2 regions of the Brucella oryzae genome follow, and region 2 is predicted to be linked to the other one. Evidence: riboswitches for the same ligand, from Rfam matches in the RefSeq annotation. Region 2 holds a riboswitch; the other holds the start of a gene.

Region 1 (9,128 bases), on a different contig from region 2:
AGTGCGGCACGGCTTATCGCCGGGAGCCTCTGCCGCTCTCTATTTGGGAAGAGGGGTGCGCCTGGCGCGGCAGTGCGCTGGAAGCGCTTGAAAGCAGTGGCCGTCCTTACCGCATTGCCTATATGAGTTCGCATTCAACAGGACAACGGGCTGCGATCATGGCCGATCTCGCGATTGCACCGTTCGGTAAAACCCTGTTGAGTGACGGGATTGTTGCCCTGGGGCCGGAGCATGGTCTGCCTGCTCTGGGTCGTTATCAGCTTGGCATGGTTGTGAAGCCCGAAGCCGGACCGCATATTCAGGTTGTTGCCGACCATCTGCGGAATGTTTTCGAAGGCTACCGCCGTTCCGGTCGCTTCGAGACGTTTCGCTCCTGCTGACGGTTGATCACAGTTTATTGGGATAGGAACTAATACATTCTCTTGCCAGTAAAAAACGCCGCGCTAGATTTCCTTTGTGACAGCCGAGTGAATCGGCTTCACCACCAGATGCCGGGCAGGGGCTTCGTGTGTGGCGGGAGGCATAACTGGTTCGAATAGACTTGGAACTCTATGCATCTGCTCCTTCAAAAGAGCAGAAAAGCGCATTCCATTGGAGAGACCGTCATGAAGCTGACCCGACTTGTCCCTGTTGCTATCGTTCTTTGCGCATTTACGCTTGCGTCCTGTGCAAATACTGTTCGCGGCGTTGGTCGCGACGTGAAGGGCACCGCCCATGCGGTTCAGGAAACAGTAGAGTAAAGAGAACGACTGGCCCGGGTTTCCCGGGCCTTTTCTTTATGGAACCAGAAAATAGCTGACTGTTATGTGCTTGTCTGGTCGGGTTTTGTATTGAATATCAGTGGTGGCGATGCCTTTTGGGGGCACGGCTATGTTTGCATTTTGCAACAGCGCTGCAATGCGGTCATTCGGTACAGCACCACCAAACCACATGACGAGTACGGGTGGTGTCAAATGGGCTCCGGCGTCCGGCGTTTCAGGATGCACCACACGCAAGGACGAGTCAAACAATCTGAAATTGCCCGGTATCTGGGCATTATCCGTCAGGATCGTCTTGAACGGGCCTTTGGCCTGCACTTCTTCGTAAAGGTGCCGGTAGTCGAGTTGTCCATAGGGCGGCGAACTGGAACCGTAGGTCAGATAATAGCTCAGGACCGGCGGAACGATTAGTGCAACGACCGCGCTGACGACGGCATAGTCGATCAACGCCCTGTTTCCGATCCGATAACGCCCCATAAAGCTGGCAATCAGTGCCGGAGTGAGAAACAGGACCGGCTGCAGCCAACGATCTTTTACGTTATTCGCACCAGTAGCAACAACTCCGACTAGAACGATAACCAGTCCCATAAGAATCAGGAGGCGTATGAACTTCTCGCCGACAGTGAGTGGAGTGGAGGGTGCCGTTCTTTTCTTCCAGTGAATGAGCGCGATAATGCCCGCGATTGCCAGTGCAAGGATGGAGAATAAAAATGCCGCTTCGACGAGGCTCTCGACACCCATCAGCCGGTCGAAGAGAACGTTACCCGAGGCGCCGATTTCAAATTTGTTCGCACGCGCTAAGACGCTGGATTTGTGCGCTAGCATCCAGAATGCTGTTGGTCCGAAGCAGATCGCAAATGCCAGGACTGTGACGATGCTCAGTTTGGAGAGCAGTATCCTGCGGTACTCGGGAATCAAAAGCCCCGTCACAATCAACATGATCAGGAAGAATGATGCGTTAAACTTTCCAAGGAGTGCGGCAGCCATGGCGACGCCAAGTGCGGCGGCAGAGCCTGTATGGCGCGCGCGCATATGCCAGGCAAAGGCGAGAAAGGCCCAGCCGCAACCCGCTGTCCCCGCAACCGAATGCGTCAGTGCGCGTTGCGATTCCCATCCGATTTGCGGAATCAGGAACAGTCCGAGCATGCTGGCCGAGGCAACAATACGCGAGAAGCCGAGCAGTCTCATGGCACCGTAAACGCTCAGGAAAAGGCTTGCGAGAATGCTGAACTTGACGATCTGGAGCGTGAGCATTGATGTGCCTAATACTGACGCTACCAGATTGGTAATCCATGTATAAAGAGGGGGTTGCGATCCGCCATACCCCCAGTCCAGATAACCGATATTGGCGAGTTGTTCGGCGTCATCGAGGCCGGCGCCGTTGGAAACGACGGTGACAAGAATAGTCTGGAACGCGAAATAGCACAGCACGAAAACTACAGCCAAAGGCAGGCCGAAAAGCCTCCTGTCGGCAGTGGAAACAGCGGTGGCTGATCGTTGTGCGGTCAAACTCATTGCCCTGATTTAAAAATTACCTGCATAGCAGGCTATATTAGAAGCGCTTTGCATTTCACAGGATTATGTCCAGATTTCAATCGGACAGCTCTGAAAGCTCTGTAACAAAGGCGTGTAATTGTGCAATTTTGCAGGATGAAGAGCAACGGGCCAGATTCAGGCAACTATTCGTAGGCCTAAATGGCAAAAACCGCGCTGCCAGAGGTGCACGGTTTTGCCAATTACGCATGGCATCTCCGCCGAACAATACACTGGCGGGATATACTGAGCTCCGGTACGCAGTACCAGATCCGGAGCGTCGAGCTGGGGTAAACCCGTCTCGTGCTCCTTTCTAGCCCAACATCGTTACCGTACGGTTATCAGAGACTTAAGCAAATCTAAACAATGCAAATTTTTTGCATTGGCAATTGTTTATTTTGCCCCGGATTTGGCGCGCAGGTAGTTGATGATGCCTGAAAAATCTTCGCCGCCATGACCTTCACCGTCAAAAAGACTATAAAGTTCCTGTGCATGTGCACCAAGCGGTGTTTCCGCGCCAGCGCTTTGGGCAGCCTCCTGTGAAAGTTTGAGGTCCTTCAGCATCAAAGCTGCCGCAAAGCCGGGTTTATAGTCGCGGTTTGCCGGGGATGTCGGAACAGGACCCGGGACCGGGCAATAGGTCGTCAGCGACCAGCATTGTCCCGATGATGTTGACGCCACATCGAAGAGTGCCTGATGGGACAGGCCCAGTTTTTCAGCCAGGACGAAGGCCTCGCTGACGCCGATCATCGATATGCCGAGAATCATATTGTTGCATATTTTTGCGGCTTGCCCTGCACCGTCGCCACCACAATGAACGATCTTTCCAGCCATCGGTTGCAGGATCGGCTCTCCGCGTTTGAACGCCTCGTCGCTGCCGCCAGCCATGAAAGTCAGCGTACCCGCCGAAGCGCCACCGGTGCCGCCGGAAACAGGCGCATCAATGGAAAGGTGTCCGTGGCTTGCGGCCAACTCATGTGCCTTGCGTGCCGAATCCACATCGATTGTGGAGCAGTCGATGAAAAGTGAGTCTTTTCGGGCTTTGGGCGCAATATCTTCATAGACGGAGAGAACGTGCTTTCCGGCTGGCAGCATGGTGATGACCACGTCGACGTCAGCGACTGCATCCTGCGCGCTCGAAGCTATCGAGAGGCCATTGGCCTTCGCCTCATCAAGATGTTGCGGCAAGAGGTCGAAGCCGCGGACGGTGTGACCGGCTTTCACGAGGTTGGCGGCCATCGGACCGCCCATATTGCCAAGGCCGATAAATGCTATTGTGGCCATAATGAATTCCTCCCTTGGCGGTTGTTAACTGGAAGTGCGTACATCTTATCCGAACGCCGTTTCACACTTTTCGGGATGCACTTTAAAATCAACGTCCGATCATCTGGCGCGCAATGATGACACGCATAATCTCGTTTGTACCCTCAAGAATCTGGTGCACGCGCAGATCGCGAACAAGCTTTTCGATCCCGTATTCATGCAGATATCCGTAGCCGCCGAAAAGCTGCAGTGCTTCGTTCGCCACATTGAAACCCGTATCGGTGACGAAGCGCTTGGCCATGGCGGACCATTTGCCCGCATCATGCGTTTTGCGGTCAAGCTTGCTGGCAGCAGTGTAAAGAAGCAGGCGTGACGCCGAGAGTTCGGTTTCCATGTCCGCCAGGCGGAATTGCAGTGCTTGAAAACGGTCAATAGTCTGGCCGAAGGCCTTGCGCTGACTGCAATAATCCAGTGACTTGTCGAGTGCTGATTGTGCGCCGCCGAGCGAGCAGGCGGCAATATTGAGCCGGCCGCCGTCAAGCCCTGCCATCGCTATGCGAAAGCCGGTGCCTTCTTCACCGAGAAGGTTTTCAACTGGAACGCGACAATTGTCGAAAACAACGGTTCTTGTCGGTTGTGCATTCCAGCCCATCTTGAATTCATTTGCGCCAAAAGAGAGGCCGGGTGCATCTTTTGGCACAACGATGGTGGAAATCCCCTTGGGACCGTCCTCGCCGGTACGCACCATAGTCACATAGACATCTGTGGCGCCTGCACCGGAAATGAACTGCTTGGAGCCGTTGAGAATATAATAGTCACCATCGCGTGTAGCGCGTGTTCTAAGCGCAGCCGCATCCGAACCTGATCCGGGCTCGGTCAGGCAGTAGCTGGCAAGCGATTCCATCGATGTAAGCTTCGGCAGCAAGCGTTGGCGCTGTTCGTTGTTGCCGAAAGTGTCGATCATCCATGCGGCCATGTTATGGATAGAGACAAAGGCCGAAAATGCGGGGCACGCGGTCGCCAGCGCTTCAAAAATAAGCACTGCATCCAGCCGCTTGAGTGCTGAGCCACCGACATCTTCATGTACATAGATGCCACCCATGCCGAGCGGACCGGTCTCTTGTAGTACATCGACCGGGAAATGTTTGTCACGATCCCATTGCAATGCATATGGGGCAATGCGATCACTGGCGAAGGCTCGCGCCATATCCTGAATGGCAAGCTGATCTTCATTCAGTTCGAACTGGTTCTGGTCGGCAGCATCCATGGTTTCCTCCCTGTAGCACCGCAGCTCTTCCCCCGGACTAGATCATAACGGTGGAGGGCTGCCAACGCTCCATTGGAATAATGTTGCTCACATTTGTAATAAACTGATGCGCATTTTTGCATAGACGTTCGTCGCGTGCGGTCCCGTTGCCAGCGAGTTCAGTTTAAGCTAGGCAGCAGTTTATGGCACGCGCAATCATGTTTCAGGGAACGGGTTCGGACGTCGGCAAAAGTGTTCTTGTTGCCGGATTATGCCGCGTCGCACGTAACCGTGGTCTCAATGTTCGCCCTTTCAAACCCCAAAACATGTCTAACAACGCGGCGGTTAGCGACGATGGCGGTGAAATCGGCAGAGCTCAGTGGTTGCAGGCACTGGCTTGTGGTGTACCGTCGTCTGTTCATATGAACCCGGTGCTTCTCAAGCCGCAGACTGACATGGGTAGTCAGGTCGTCGTACAGGGGCAGGTGCGGGGCGAAGCGCGTGGGCGCTATTATCAGGAGTTGAAACCGCAGCTCATGGCGGCTGTCATGGAATCCTTTGCCAGGATCAGCCAAGGCGCGGACCTTGTGCTTGTGGAAGGGGCGGGGTCGTCAGCTGAAATCAACCTGCGGGCTGGCGATATCGCCAATATGGGATTTGCCACGCAGGCCGATGTCCCGGTCGTTCTCGTTGGCGATATAGACAGGGGCGGCGTTATCGCTTCTCTCGTCGGCACGCACACTATTCTTTCCCAACAGGACCGCGCCATGGTTCGCGGATTTCTGATCAACAAGTTCCGGGGCGATATCTCGCTTTTTGATGACGGGCTGGCTGCCATTACCCAGTTTACCGGCTGGCGTTCTTTCGGCGTGGTTCCGTGGCTGAAAGCAGTATCGCGACTGCCAGCCGAGGATTCGGTTGTTCTTGAGCGTGCAGTACGCGGAAAAAAGAAGTCACTCGTGGTTGCGGTGCCTATGTTGCCGCGCATCGCCAATTTCGATGATCTTGATCCGCTAAAAACTGAATCGGATGTAGAAGTAGTCATGGTGCCGCCTGGATCGAGTATTCCCGGCGATGCGGGCCTTGTCATTCTGCCGGGAACAAAGTCTACGATAGCCGATATGCAGGCGGTTCGTGACAATGGCTGGGATCTGGAATTGTTTGCCCATGTGAAACGGGGCGGTTATGTGCTTGGTATCTGCGGTGGGTTCCAGATGCTTGGTCGCCACATCAGCGACCCGACCGGTATCGAGGGCCATGTGCGCGATATCGATGGGTTGGCGCTTCTCGATGTTGAAACGTTGATGGAACCTGAAAAAGTTGTCCGCAATGTGCAGGCGACCTCGATTCTCCATAATGTGCCGCTGGACGGATATGAAATTCATATCGGGCGCACGATCGGACAGGATATGGTGAGGCCATTTGCCCGTATTGGCGAGCATGATGATGGAGCGGTATCTCCAGATGGGCGGATCATGGGGACTTATCTTCATGGTGTTTTTAGTGCTGACGAGTTCCGTCGGAGATTTTTGCAGGGGCTTGGTGTGAGCGGTAGCCAGATGAGTTATCGTGCCAGTGTCGAGGCCGCGCTGGATGAACTGTCCGAGGAGCTGGAAGCCTGTCTCGATATCGATGCATTGTTTAATTTGAAATGAGGTAGTCAATCATCGGTCGCGATTGACGCCGATGGGGCGAAAGCCTAGTGTCAAAACCATGCAACAGGTCTTTGCCGGGACGAATCCCGGCGATACCAAAAAGGGAATGCGACGGACGGACCCAATCCGGGCGTCTTTATCGCAGCCGACCCCGCGACTGTAGAGCGGAGAGGGATGAAGCAAGCCGGGCAACCGGTAACCACTGGAAGCATTAAAGGCTTCTGGGAAGGTAGCTTCAATCCCCGCGACCCGTGAGCCAGGAGACCTGCCTGTTGCGTGAAGGCATAGAGCCTGAACCCCATGGGAGGTTTTTCCCTGCTGCCTGCACGGAGGTTGTCATGGCTGCACGTACTCAAGATTCTGTTTCCAGCACACTCGCAATGCCGCTTGCTGCCCGTCTGGGCACAGCTGTCGTTTCTCTGCTTCTCGGCGCGTTCCTGATTTACGGCGTAGGGCTTGCCCATTCCGATACGCTGCACGATTCAGCACACGATACGCGCCATTCTTATGGTTTTCCCTGCCACTGAGCAGCCTAACCTTTTTGAGAATTGAAGTTGAGCAAGGCTCGATGGCGGACGGCCATCGGCGCGAAATTGCTATTGAGGGACAGAAATGTTGATCCGTTATTTGTTGGCGACGCTTGCTGCCGGTCTTTTGGCCGGGCTGTTGATTACTCCAGCCATGTATTTGAAGACAGTACCGTTGATCCTGCAGGCCGAAACCTATGAAGATGCTGGCGGTGGTCACAGCCATGGCGAGGCGGAAGCCACGCCGCATGAACATGGTGCCACTGCCGCAGATGCTGAAGTAGAAGGAGCCGAACTGCCGTTCGGACGGTTGGGCAATACAATCCTTGCGAATCTCGTGGCAGGCGCGGGTTTTGCCTTGCTGCTCGGTGGCGTGGCCTTGCTTCTCGGGCGTCGCATTACGGCGCAGAACGGCATCTATTGGGGTGTTGCTGGCTTTTTTGCAGTCGCCTTTCTGCCCGCGTTGGGATTGTCACCGGAATTGCCGGCAATGCCGGCGGCCGATCTGGCCGAACGTCAGCTATGGTGGATTGCAACCGTGGTGCTGAGCGGTCTGGGGCTCTATCTCATCGTTTTACGCCAGGAAATCTGGGCGAAGATTCTTGGGCTAGTGCTGATTATGGCTCCGCATCTCTATGGTGCACCGCATCCGGAAGATATTTCGTCTCCCATTCCCGCGCTGCTTGCGTCGCAATATGCGGTCGCATCGCTGGCGACCAACCTGTTTATGTGGGCGGTGATCGGCCTCGCGCTCGGCTGGTTCATCCAGCACTATGCGTCGTCCGAGATTGAGGGTTGATGAAAATGGCTTCGCCGGGAAAATCGGTTCTGGTCCTTGGCGGAGCCCGTTCGGGCAAGTCATCCTATGCCGAGAAGATGGTCGTGTCCTCGGGGCTTCAGCCGCTCTATCTGGCAACAGGACGCGCCTTCGACAAGGAAATGGAAAGCCGCATAGCCATTCACCGCGACCGCCGTGGTTCAGAATGGCAGACGGTAGAGGAGCCGCTCGATCTCATTGGCGCACTAACATTGCATGTTGCTGCGGATCGGTTCGTGCTGGTTGATTGTTTGACCCTGTGGCTGACCAATCTGATGATGGCCGAGCGCGATATAGCAACTGAGACGGCAAGTCTTGTCGCTATGCTGCCGGACCTTGCCGGGTCTGTGGTTTTTGTTTCGAACGAAGTTGGACTTGGGATCGTGCCGGAAAATCGCATGGCACGGGAATTTCGCGATCATGCAGGCTTTCTGCACCAGGCAGTGGCCGCGGTTGCGGATGAAGTTTATTTCATGGCGGCAGGGCTGCCGCTCAAGATGAAGGGATAAATCGATGCAGGGACAGAAAATTCCCGCAACAGTCATCACCGGTTTTCTCGGATCGGGCAAAACGACGATGATCCGCAACCTGCTGGAAAACGCTGACGGAAAACGCATCGCGTTGATTATCAATGAGTTCGGTGATCTCGGTGTCGATGGCGGTATTCTGAAAGGTTGCGGTATCGAAGCATGCCGTGAAGAAGATGTGATTGAACTCAATAATGGTTGTATCTGCTGCACCGTTGCCGATGATTTCATCCCGACCATGACCAAGCTTCTGGATCGCGCTGATCGTCCAGATCATATTGTGATCGAGACCTCCGGCCTGGCATTGCCGCAGCCACTCGTCGCCGCATTCAACTGGCCGGAAATCAAGACGCAGGTAACCGTCGACGGTGTGGTAACCGTGATTGATGCGGCAGCCGTTGCCGAAGGTCGTTTTGCCGATGACCACGACAAGGTGGATGCACAGCGCGCAGCGGACGAATCTCTTGACCATGAAAGCCCTTTAGAGGAACTTTTTGAGGATCAGATTCATGCAGCCGATCTGATTGTCCTCAACAAGGCCGATCTGATTGACGCTTCAATGCTCGACGGTGTTAAGGCCGATGTGGCCGAGCGTTCGTCGCGCCGGGTGAATATGGTTCCTGCGAGCTTTGGCAAGCTTGGAGCTGACGTTTTGCTCGGCCTTGGCGTTGGCACTGAAGACGACATCACCAACCGCAAATCCCACCATGAAATCCATCATGCAGATGGACATGAGCACGATCATGACGAGTTCGAGAGCTTCGTGCTCGAAGCGGGCTCTGTGGCCGATCCCAAGCTGTTC
Region 2 (9,128 bases):
TCGGCTGGGCGTTCCCGCCGCGAGCGGAATCTTCGACTGGAAAGTGTGAACATTACGGGAGGAATGGAACATGACTACACCAAAACCCAAGAAGTCTGTGGCTCTTTCCGGTGTTGTGGCCGGAAATACGGCACTTTGCACAGTCGGGCGGACAGGCAATGATCTGCATTATCGAGGCTATGACATTCTCGACATGGCCGAAACCTGCGAATTTGAAGAAATCGCTTATCTCCTCATTCATGGTGATCTGCCCACCCGCACAGAACTTCTCGCTTACAAGGCAAAGCTCAAATCCCTTCGTGGATTGCCTGATGTCGTAAAACGCACGCTTGAACTATTGCCCGCAGCCACTCATCCGATGGATGTTCTGCGATCAGGCGTGTCAGCGCTTGGTTGCGTTCTTCCTGAAGCCTCGGACCATAATCATTCGGGCGCACGCGATATTGCGGACCGCCTTCTGGCTTCTCTCGGTTCAATGTTGCTGTACTGGCATCATTTTGCGCATAATGGCCGTCGTGTCGATGTCGAGACTGACGATGACTCGATTGGCGGGCATTTCCTACACCTCCTGCATGGGACGTCACCGGGTGCCTCTCATGTACAAGCCATGCATGCCTCGTTGATCCTGTATGCGGAACACGAATTCAACGCCTCGACCTTCACGGCACGCTCCATCGCCGGAACAGGTTCGGATATGTATTCTGCAATTGCTGGCGCAATCGGCGCTCTACGCGGCCCGAAACATGGCGGGGCCAATGAAGTGGCCTTCGAAATCCAGAAGCGTTACAGCCACCCTGACGAAGCAGAGGCAGACATTCGCCGTCGCGTGGAGGCCAGGGAAGTCATTATCGGTTTTGGCCATCCTGTCTATACGGTTGCCGATCCACGCAATGAAGTCATCAAGAAGATAGCGCTCAGCCTTTCAAACGAAGCAGGCTCAACGCGCATGTACGACATTGCAGACCGCATCGAAAAGACAATGGCGGACACCAAGAACATGTTCGCCAATCTCGATTGGTTCAGTGCGGTCTCATATCATCTGCTTGGTGTTCCGACAGCCATGTTCACCCCCCTGTTCGTCATTGCGCGGACCTCGGGCTGGGCCGCCCATGTCATCGAACAACGTGTCGACAACAAGATTATCCGCCCCTCGGCAAACTATGTCGGCCCTGAGAACAAAGCCTTCATTCCTATTGAGCGTCGCGGCACTTCCCGTGTTCCTCAACCACATGCCGCCTAAGGAATTATCATGACTTATCTTGTTGCATCTGATCTCGCTTCAGAACCCGCTGGCATACGTTTCAGAAAACTTCTGGATCAGCGATCTATTCTCCAGCTACCTGGTGCGCATAACGGAATGGCGGCCCTTCAGGCTAAAAAGGCGGGCTTTGTCGGGCTTTACCTCTCTGGAGCTGCCATGACCGCCTCGATGGGAATACCGGACCTCGGCATGATTACAGTGGATGAGGTTTCCTTCTTCATCCGCCAGATCGCACGGGCAAGTGGATTGCCTTTGCTTGTCGATGGTGACACTGGCTATGGTGAAGCGCTCAATGTCATGCATATGGTACGCACGTTCGAAGATGCCGGTGCCGGTGCAGTTCATATAGAAGACCAATTGCTTCCAAAGAAATGCGGCCATCTCAACGATAAAAAACTCGCAGACGCGCATGATATGGCTGCAAAAGTCGCCGCTGCCGCCAAAGCGCGTCGCCATCTGTACCTGATCGCTCGCACCGATGCCGCAGCAAGCGAAGGTATCGACGGCGCTGTGGCGCGCGCCAAGCTCTATTTGGAAGCGGGTGCGGATGCCATCTTCCCGGAAGCGCTGACCAATGCCGATATGTTTCGCGAGTTTGCCCGCCGAATGCCCGGGGTGCCTCTTCTGGCAAATATGACCGAATTCGGAAGAACGCCATTCTTTACGGCATCCGAATTCGAAGAAATGGGATATCGGATGATCATCTGGCCCGTTTCCTCGCTGCGAATCGCCAACAAAGCGCAAGAACGGCTCTACGATACGCTCAAGGTGGAAGGATCGACAAAGTCTGTCCTCGGAGACATGCAAACACGTGCAGAGCTTTATGACACAATCGGTCTTGCAGATTACGAGGCCCTCGACGCCTCCATCGTGAAAACCATTGTGCCGGAACCTGCTTCTGTCTGACAGCACTTGACGGCTTCCCGCAAAAATATACGGGAAGCCGCGAGGGCGTCGACCAGCTCCATAAATTCGCGAACCTGTAGAACGATATTCCCGGTGCTTAGGAGGTCGGTTTACCAAGATCCCCGCCTGCGCAGCCAGCTTAACGCATTTTCGAGGCTACCGAACGGAAATATATGCAACTGCGATATAGTCGGTCGAGCAAGAGTTGCCAGTTCTTTCTCGATCGGCAAAACAAAGGTTTCTGGCGAGTAGCCGGTCGCGAGCGACATGATATTGCCCGCGCTTCTTGTCAGCATCGACAGGGGGTTTCCAACGCCGCAAAGTGTTGCATACCTGATCAGCGTGGCAAACTTAGCCGGGCCTGCCACACCAATATGGACAGGAAGATCGACACCGACTTTTGCTAGGCTTGCCGCCCAAGCTAAGGCACGGGCGGGATCGAAGCAGAATTGCGTCACGATACGCAGACGCGCGCCGGTTCGCTCAGCAAATGCCTGCTTTTGCCTGAGAGCTTCGATCGCCGATACCTCTGTGAAATCCGGACTTCCCTCCGGATGTCCGCAGATAGAAACATCCTTAATGCCAAACCGGTCTATGATTCCGGTTTCAAAAATATCCATTGTGCTTTTATACGGACCTAAAGGCGTGGCGAGACTACCGCCAACCACAAGAACATTGTTCACCCCAGCCAGTTCTGTAAGTTCCTTTATGCGCCTCTCCAAAGCTTCGCGACTTTTGATCCGCCGTGCTGCAACATGAGGCACCGGAATGCAGCCTACCTCTCGTAGGCGCTGCGCGGCGACCAGCATTTCGGCATTCGTTCTTGGCGCTCCAACGTCGGCCAGATAAACAAGCGTGCCTGAGGGCAGCAACGCTCTGAGCTGATCGCTTGTCGGTATTTGCCTGGGCAGAATTTCAATTGAAGCAGGCAGAGGACAAACAGGATGGGACTTTGCGGGATGCATTCAGAAACTCTGGGATTAAGGGAGCCCTCGTATCAGCTGGCTAGCCATTGAGATAGCGACGCATGCAATAGAGCAGTGTTGCCTGTTCCTCGTGTTCACGAATATCGATCACGCGCCCGAAGAAGATGCGATGCGTTGCCTCATCAACCGCATTGGTCAGTTCGCACTCAAAGCTGACAGACGCGTTTTCCAAGACCGGAGTACCCGTCAGACCTTCCCGCCAATTCCCTATCGCAAAACGGTCTTTCGTTGGAAGTCTTCCGCCAAAGTGGTCTGAGATGTCCTCCTGCCCTGGCATAAGCGTGTTGACGCAGAGGTGGCGGGCACGTTCAAAGGCTTGAAAGCAAGAGCTTCCGCGATTGAGACAGACGAGAAGTGTTGCTGGTGTATCGCTAACGCTACAGACTGCTGAAGCTGTAAAGCCGTATCTCTTGCCTTCATATATCGTTGTAACAACGCTGACGGCGGAGCCGAGGCGCGACATGCCATTACGAAACGCAGTTTTATCTACATTTTCGAAGCGGTGGTTCATAACGTTCATGTCGGCCTCATGTCATTCAGCAAGGATTATGCCGAAAGCTCTCTTCTGATGATTTCAGCACCTGCACCCAATGCACTTAATTTGCCGCGTGCTACTTGTCGCGGCAGCGGAGCCATCCCGCAATTGGTGCAGGGATAAAGCTTGTCAGCATCAACAAACTGAAGTGCTTTTCGCAGAGTGTTGGCAACTTCCTCGGGAGTCTCAACGGTTTGGGTCGCAACATCAATAGCCCCGACCATCACCTTCTTGCCTCGGAGAAGTTCAATCAAATCTATCGGAACATGTGAGTTTTGACATTCCAGCGAGATCAGGTCGATGTTGGACTTTTGCAGCTTGGGGAAAGATTCCTCATACTGTCGCCACTCAGAACCAAGTGTCTTTTTCCAATCAGTGTTGGCCTTAATTCCGTATCCATAGCAAATATGAACGGCCGTTTCGCATTTGAGACCTTCGATTGCCTTCTCAAGGGTAGGAACACCCCAATCATTGACATCGTCAAAGAACACATTGAACGCAGGCTCATCGAACTGGATGATATCGACGCCAGCAGCCTCCAGTTCTTTAGCTTCTTCATTGAGTATCTTCGCGAACTCCCACGCCAACTTCTCGCGGCTTTTATAGTGAACATCATAAAGAGTATCGATCATGGTCATTGGACCCGGAAGAGCCCACTTGATCGGCTGAGCAGTTTGTTTACGTAAAAACCTGGCGTCTTCAACAAAAACCGGCTTCGGCCGAGACACAGCGCCAACGACTGTCGGCACACTGGCATCATAACGATTGCGGATTCTGACCGTTTCACGCTTTTCAAAGTCAACACCATCAAGGTGCTCGATAAATGTCGTGACAAAATGCTGACGCGTCTGTTCGCCGTCACTAACGATATCAATGCCCGCCTGCTGCTGATCATATAGTGCCAAACGCAAGGCATCCCGTTTGCCCTCGATCAATTTATCATCTTGCAGCTTCCATGGGGACCAAAGCTTCTCAGGTTCTGCAAGCCAGGAAGGCTTTGGCAAACTGCCAGCGGTCGACGTAGGCAATAGTCTTTTCATGATAGGTAACCTTATCTTTTGGCTCATCAAAGGGTGTAATTGGCAGACCATTGCTCCAGGACGGTCTTATACGGCGTCATGAATTGTTCCTGAGCGAATCGTCCCTGCTCAACGGCCAGTCGGCTTCGCTCTTCGCGATCATAGACAATGCGTGTCAGTGAATAGTCTTCGTGTTTCAGGCTTGGCTGAAAGCAAGCCCCAGCTACCGAATTGGCATTGTAAATCTCGGGCCGATAGATCTTCTGAAAAGTTTCCATCGTGCTGATTGTGCCAATAAGCTCAAGATTGGTATAGTCATCAAGGAGGTTGCCAACAAAATAGAAAGCGAAAGGCGCAACACTGTTTGGCGGCATGAAGAAGCGTACCTGCAATCCCATTTTTTGAAAATATTGATCAGTCAAAGATAATTCGTTTTGCTGATATTCTGCGCCCAGCACCGGATGGTAATTACCAGTCCGGTGATAGGTCTTACTGCTTGAAGCGCTTAAGCAGATAACTGGTGGTTTCCGAAAATGCTCATTGTATGCATTTGAGTTAAGGAAACATTTGAATAGTTTCCCATGCAGATCGCCGAAGTTCTCTGGAACGCTGAACGTGGAGCGTTCCTTGTTATAGTCGGGCAGAACGACGCTAAAGTCGTAATCTCGAACATAAGAAGAGAAGTTGTTCCCAACAATGCCTTCGATGCGTTCATTTGTCTTCCGATCGACGATATTCGTTTTCAGAATTTCAATCAGTGGGAAAGCATCCCTATTGCCTTCCGCATCGATATTGATTTCGACCGAAATGATTTCAAGTTCCACAGAATAACGATCGCCTTCGGATTATCCCAATGCGCCAAAGCGTTGAACCGATTGTCGACCATCCTCAGAGCATTACGGAGGTTCTCTTGGCGATTCTCCCCTCGGGCCAAATTAGCAAAGTTGGTCGTGATACGCGTGGTGTCTGAGGGGTGATAGTTTTCGTCAAAACGAAGGGACTTGAGGCGAAACGTAATGTCGTTATGCCCCGTGATTTCCTGGTAATCGACAAGTGACCCGCCTTTTGCGGCGACTGGAGTTGCGGTTTGAGACATGACTCACCCCAAAAAGTTGGGGGCATGGGTCAGCGAACGCATAGCAATAAAGACCGCTACGCGGCCTTCGCTACGGCACACCGGGACACCCCGCCCGTGGACGTTATTTTGCAAAGGCAGGTCTCCTGGCTCGCGGGTCATAGCTTTCGTCCGTCTTCCCGGGTTAAACCCCAGTGACATTCTGGACATCCGCTCACCGCTTACAGTTGCGGGGGCAGCGCCGGCTTTCCCGAATGAGACGGGGCACCGACTTCCCTCTTAGCCCCGGCATGTCAAAAGCGACAACCGGAGAACCTAAGCATCGTTACTCTTCATGCATCGGGCACATAATGTCAAGAGCACATAAAGAAATGTTTATATCTTTAAGTTATAGACGAAGAAATTGAATTCTTCGCGCCTGCATTTCCCACCCGCCCACCTTACATGCATTATCGGCATTAGGTCGCGCAGGTAGGTAAACTCAGCCAGACAGCATGGCCTAACGATTGAAATTGACAGTCGCTGGCGCTTGTGCTGTTTCTCATAATGATCTAGGTGCCGGAGGAAACTCCAGGTAAAAGGGAATCCGGTCAGGGCCATGTCCAAATCCGGAGCTGCTCCCGCAACTGTAGACGGCGAGCCAACCCGATATGCCACTGGCGCACAGTACGCCGGGAAGAGCGAAGAACCGCAAGTCAGGAAACCTGCCCGGATCGTTCACCTGTTCTGACTGCGGGCAGCGTGTCAGGAGCGGCCTTTCCGTAAGGGTGATACCGTCGCTTCGTACATTGATTGATACGGAGCGTTTGTTCGTTTATCCGGCCGCTATGCCTGCGGCCGGCTTTAAGGTGTGTCGCGATGATGGAAGTTCAAAGCCCCGAATTGACCCTGCCCGGCGACGAGAAGAGAGTGCTCCTGCACTCCTGTTGCGCCCCCTGCTCCGGCGAAGTGATGGAAGCAATGCTGGCCTCCGGCATCGACTATACGATTTTCTTCTACAATCCCAATATCCACCCCGAGCGGGAATATCTACTGCGCAAGGACGAGAATATCCGCTTTGCCGAAAAACACGGCGTTGCGTTCATTGATGCCGATTATGACAAGGACAACTGGTTCGCCCGAGCAAAGGGAATGGAATGGGAACCGGAACGCGGCATTCGTTGTACCATGTGTTTTGACATGCGCTTCGAACGGACCGCCCTTTATGCCCATGAGAACGGTTTTCCGATGATGACTTCGTCGCTCGGCATCTCGCGCTGGAAAAACATGGCGCAGATCAACGATTGCGGCAAACGCGCCGCGGCACCCTACGAGGGCCTGTCCTATTGGGACTATAACTGGCGTAAAGGCGGCGGCTCTGCCCGGATGATCGAGATTTCCAAGCGCGAGGAATTCTACCAGCAAGAATATTGCGACTGCGTTTATTCCTTGCGTGACACGAATATCCACCGCCGCAGTCAGGGACGCGGTCCCATCCAACTCGGCAAACTCTATTACGGCAATAACGAGTCTTCAGCTTAAAGGCCGAAGATTGCCTGTATCGCTTCTTCAACAAAAAGACCAAATGTGTCAGCTATGCCAGAACGTCATGTTCTCCGGCGGCATCCCCGCCGATAGCGTCGAGGGCATTTTCGATCTTTTGGCCAGCACGGTGGGCGAGCGGGTCGCCTTCTGGCCGGACGGCGAGATCAATCCCGAGCGGCGCGGCTGGATCGGCGCTATCAACAACATGGTGCTTGCGGCCTGCTGAAAACGCTGGCCGAAGGCGCGGACCATAAGGCTACGGCCTGACCTGCGACGATCTGTTTCCTTTTGGAGCCGCCTTGGCTCCGAAAGGAAATGACAACACCGCAATCTGGAACCTGTTCAAAATCTGGTCCAACGCACGAATGGAAGCTCAAGCACCCACCACAACGTTCAGAACCGGGATTACCATGCTCTGCCGCGCGGAAGAGCGAAATCATCTTGAGTCAGTGCGAACCGCATAGCATGGGCGAATTTCGGCGAGGTCATGTTCAGCACGATGTTGTTGACCCCGTGATGACAGTTGGTTCTCCAAGGTTGTTTGCGCGCGAACCGTGGTCGGACTATGCAGTCATATGTCAGGCATTTCAGCGCGGCAATCAACAGCTAAGCAGACCTTGCGAGCTGTTGAGGCCGCACAACAGCGCCGAGGCCAAAATGCGACCGTAGCGTGCTCCCTTCGTATTCTTTACGGAACAGACCGCGCTTCTGAAGGACTGGAACGACTTCCTCCGCGAACAATGCAAGCTGGCTGTTGAAGATGGGGGCATCACGTTGAAACCATCAGCGGCTCCGGTTTTGAACCAGTCTTCGATGGTGTCAGCGACCTGTTTTGGCGTTCCTGTTGCAACGAAGTGTCGCCGCGCACCAGCCAATTTCCGAAGCAACTGCCTAAGTGCAGGCTTTCTCTGAGCGTCATGTCGATGTAGCCGATCACGCGGCTTTTCGAGGCCTCCACCTCATTGAGATCAGGAAAATCGTTCGTTGTCAGCGGCCGATCAAGCGGGACGCCACTAAGATCATGGCCGGCAAACCTCGCCGAAAGACGTGTCAGGCCAACCACCGTGCTGGTTAAAGCCTCGAGCTCTTCCCAGACCAATTCTGTTTCTCTCGTTGTGGATCCAATCGCTGCGCTGATACCTGGCAGGATGACGATGTCATCCGGGCTTCGTCCATAGCCAACGGCACGGCCCATCATTCGCCCTTGCGCACCTCCAGCAGAGGACGCCCAATTGGTCGGATCGAACAGCAGCACTCAGCCATGGTTTGCCCCGCATGTGAAGAACCTCAAGGCAGAAACGCGAAACATGAAAAGGATTTTTGAACGCGATTATTATCTGAACAATATCAAGCGCCGTGCGACCCTCCGGGCGCACGGCGCTTTTAAGATTTCTTGCCTATAAGCATAAATTGCTTTGATCTGAACTCAAGCGCTTCCTAGTTCCAGCGGACCATGATCGTCGCAATGGTCACCATGCTGATGATGCAAACGCCCATTCACCAAATAATCGATGTGATCACCATGAGGAACTGCCTCATGGCCGCAATTTGGCCCGTGAACATGGTCGTGGTCATGACCGACGGAATCTGTCAATGGCTTACATCCATCTGGATTTGTGGCGCTGATTTCGATGACATGTTCGTCGACATGATCACCATGGGGATGATGCAGATGACCATCGTGAAGATAGTCGATATGATTATTATGCTTCACCGCAATGTGACCACAGTTCGGGCCATGCTGATGGTCATGATTTGCATGATGAGGCAGATTACAATTGGTCATTATATCACCCTTCTCTTCGTTCAGTGATTTTCGCAT

The links. A riboswitch is a leader RNA that binds a small molecule or an ion and turns the genes downstream of it on or off. The one in region 2 is predicted to bind cobalamin.
Region 1: another riboswitch for cobalamin. It lies ahead of JNC70_RS08600 (CbtB domain-containing protein); the one in region 2 lies ahead of JNC70_RS15940 (epoxyqueuosine reductase QueH).

The regions. Positions count from the first base shown of each region.
Region 1 is NZ_JBHEEO010000006.1:204,491-213,618, forward strand. Features, by position in the region: gene JNC70_RS08570 (LysR family transcriptional regulator) at 1-380, shown strand, start outside; gene JNC70_RS08575 (entericidin A/B family lipoprotein) at 606-740, shown strand; gene JNC70_RS08580 (glycosyltransferase family 39 protein) at 777-2,273, opposite strand; gene mmsB (3-hydroxyisobutyrate dehydrogenase) at 2,685-3,575, opposite strand; gene JNC70_RS08590 (isobutyryl-CoA dehydrogenase) at 3,664-4,821, opposite strand; gene JNC70_RS08595 (cobyric acid synthase) at 5,004-6,455, shown strand; cobalamin riboswitch at 6,504-6,742, shown strand; gene JNC70_RS08600 (CbtB domain-containing protein) at 6,794-6,982, shown strand; gene JNC70_RS08605 (CbtA family protein) at 7,068-7,781, shown strand; gene cobU (bifunctional adenosylcobinamide kinase/adenosylcobinamide-phosphate guanylyltransferase) at 7,787-8,308, shown strand; gene cobW (cobalamin biosynthesis protein CobW) at 8,313-9,128, shown strand, end outside.
Region 2 is NZ_JBHEEO010000016.1:14,833-23,960, reverse strand. Features, by position in the region: gene JNC70_RS15975 (MmgE/PrpD family protein) at 1-49, shown strand, start outside; gene prpC (bifunctional 2-methylcitrate synthase/citrate synthase) at 71-1,240, shown strand; gene prpB (methylisocitrate lyase) at 1,250-2,167, shown strand; gene JNC70_RS15960 (methylenetetrahydrofolate reductase) at 2,278-3,132, opposite strand; gene JNC70_RS15955 (flavin reductase) at 3,173-3,673, opposite strand; gene JNC70_RS15950 (methionine synthase) at 3,700-4,728, opposite strand; partial or broken gene JNC70_RS15945 (DUF1852 domain-containing protein) at 4,755-5,725, opposite strand; cobalamin riboswitch at 5,902-6,116, opposite strand; cobalamin riboswitch at 6,319-6,508, shown strand; gene JNC70_RS15940 (epoxyqueuosine reductase QueH) at 6,641-7,303, shown strand; gene JNC70_RS15935 (hypothetical protein) at 7,347-7,532, shown strand; gene JNC70_RS15930 (hypothetical protein) at 8,076-8,504, opposite strand; gene JNC70_RS15925 (hypothetical protein) at 8,844-9,119, shown strand; gene JNC70_RS15920 (ArsR/SmtB family transcription factor) at 9,113-9,128, opposite strand, start outside.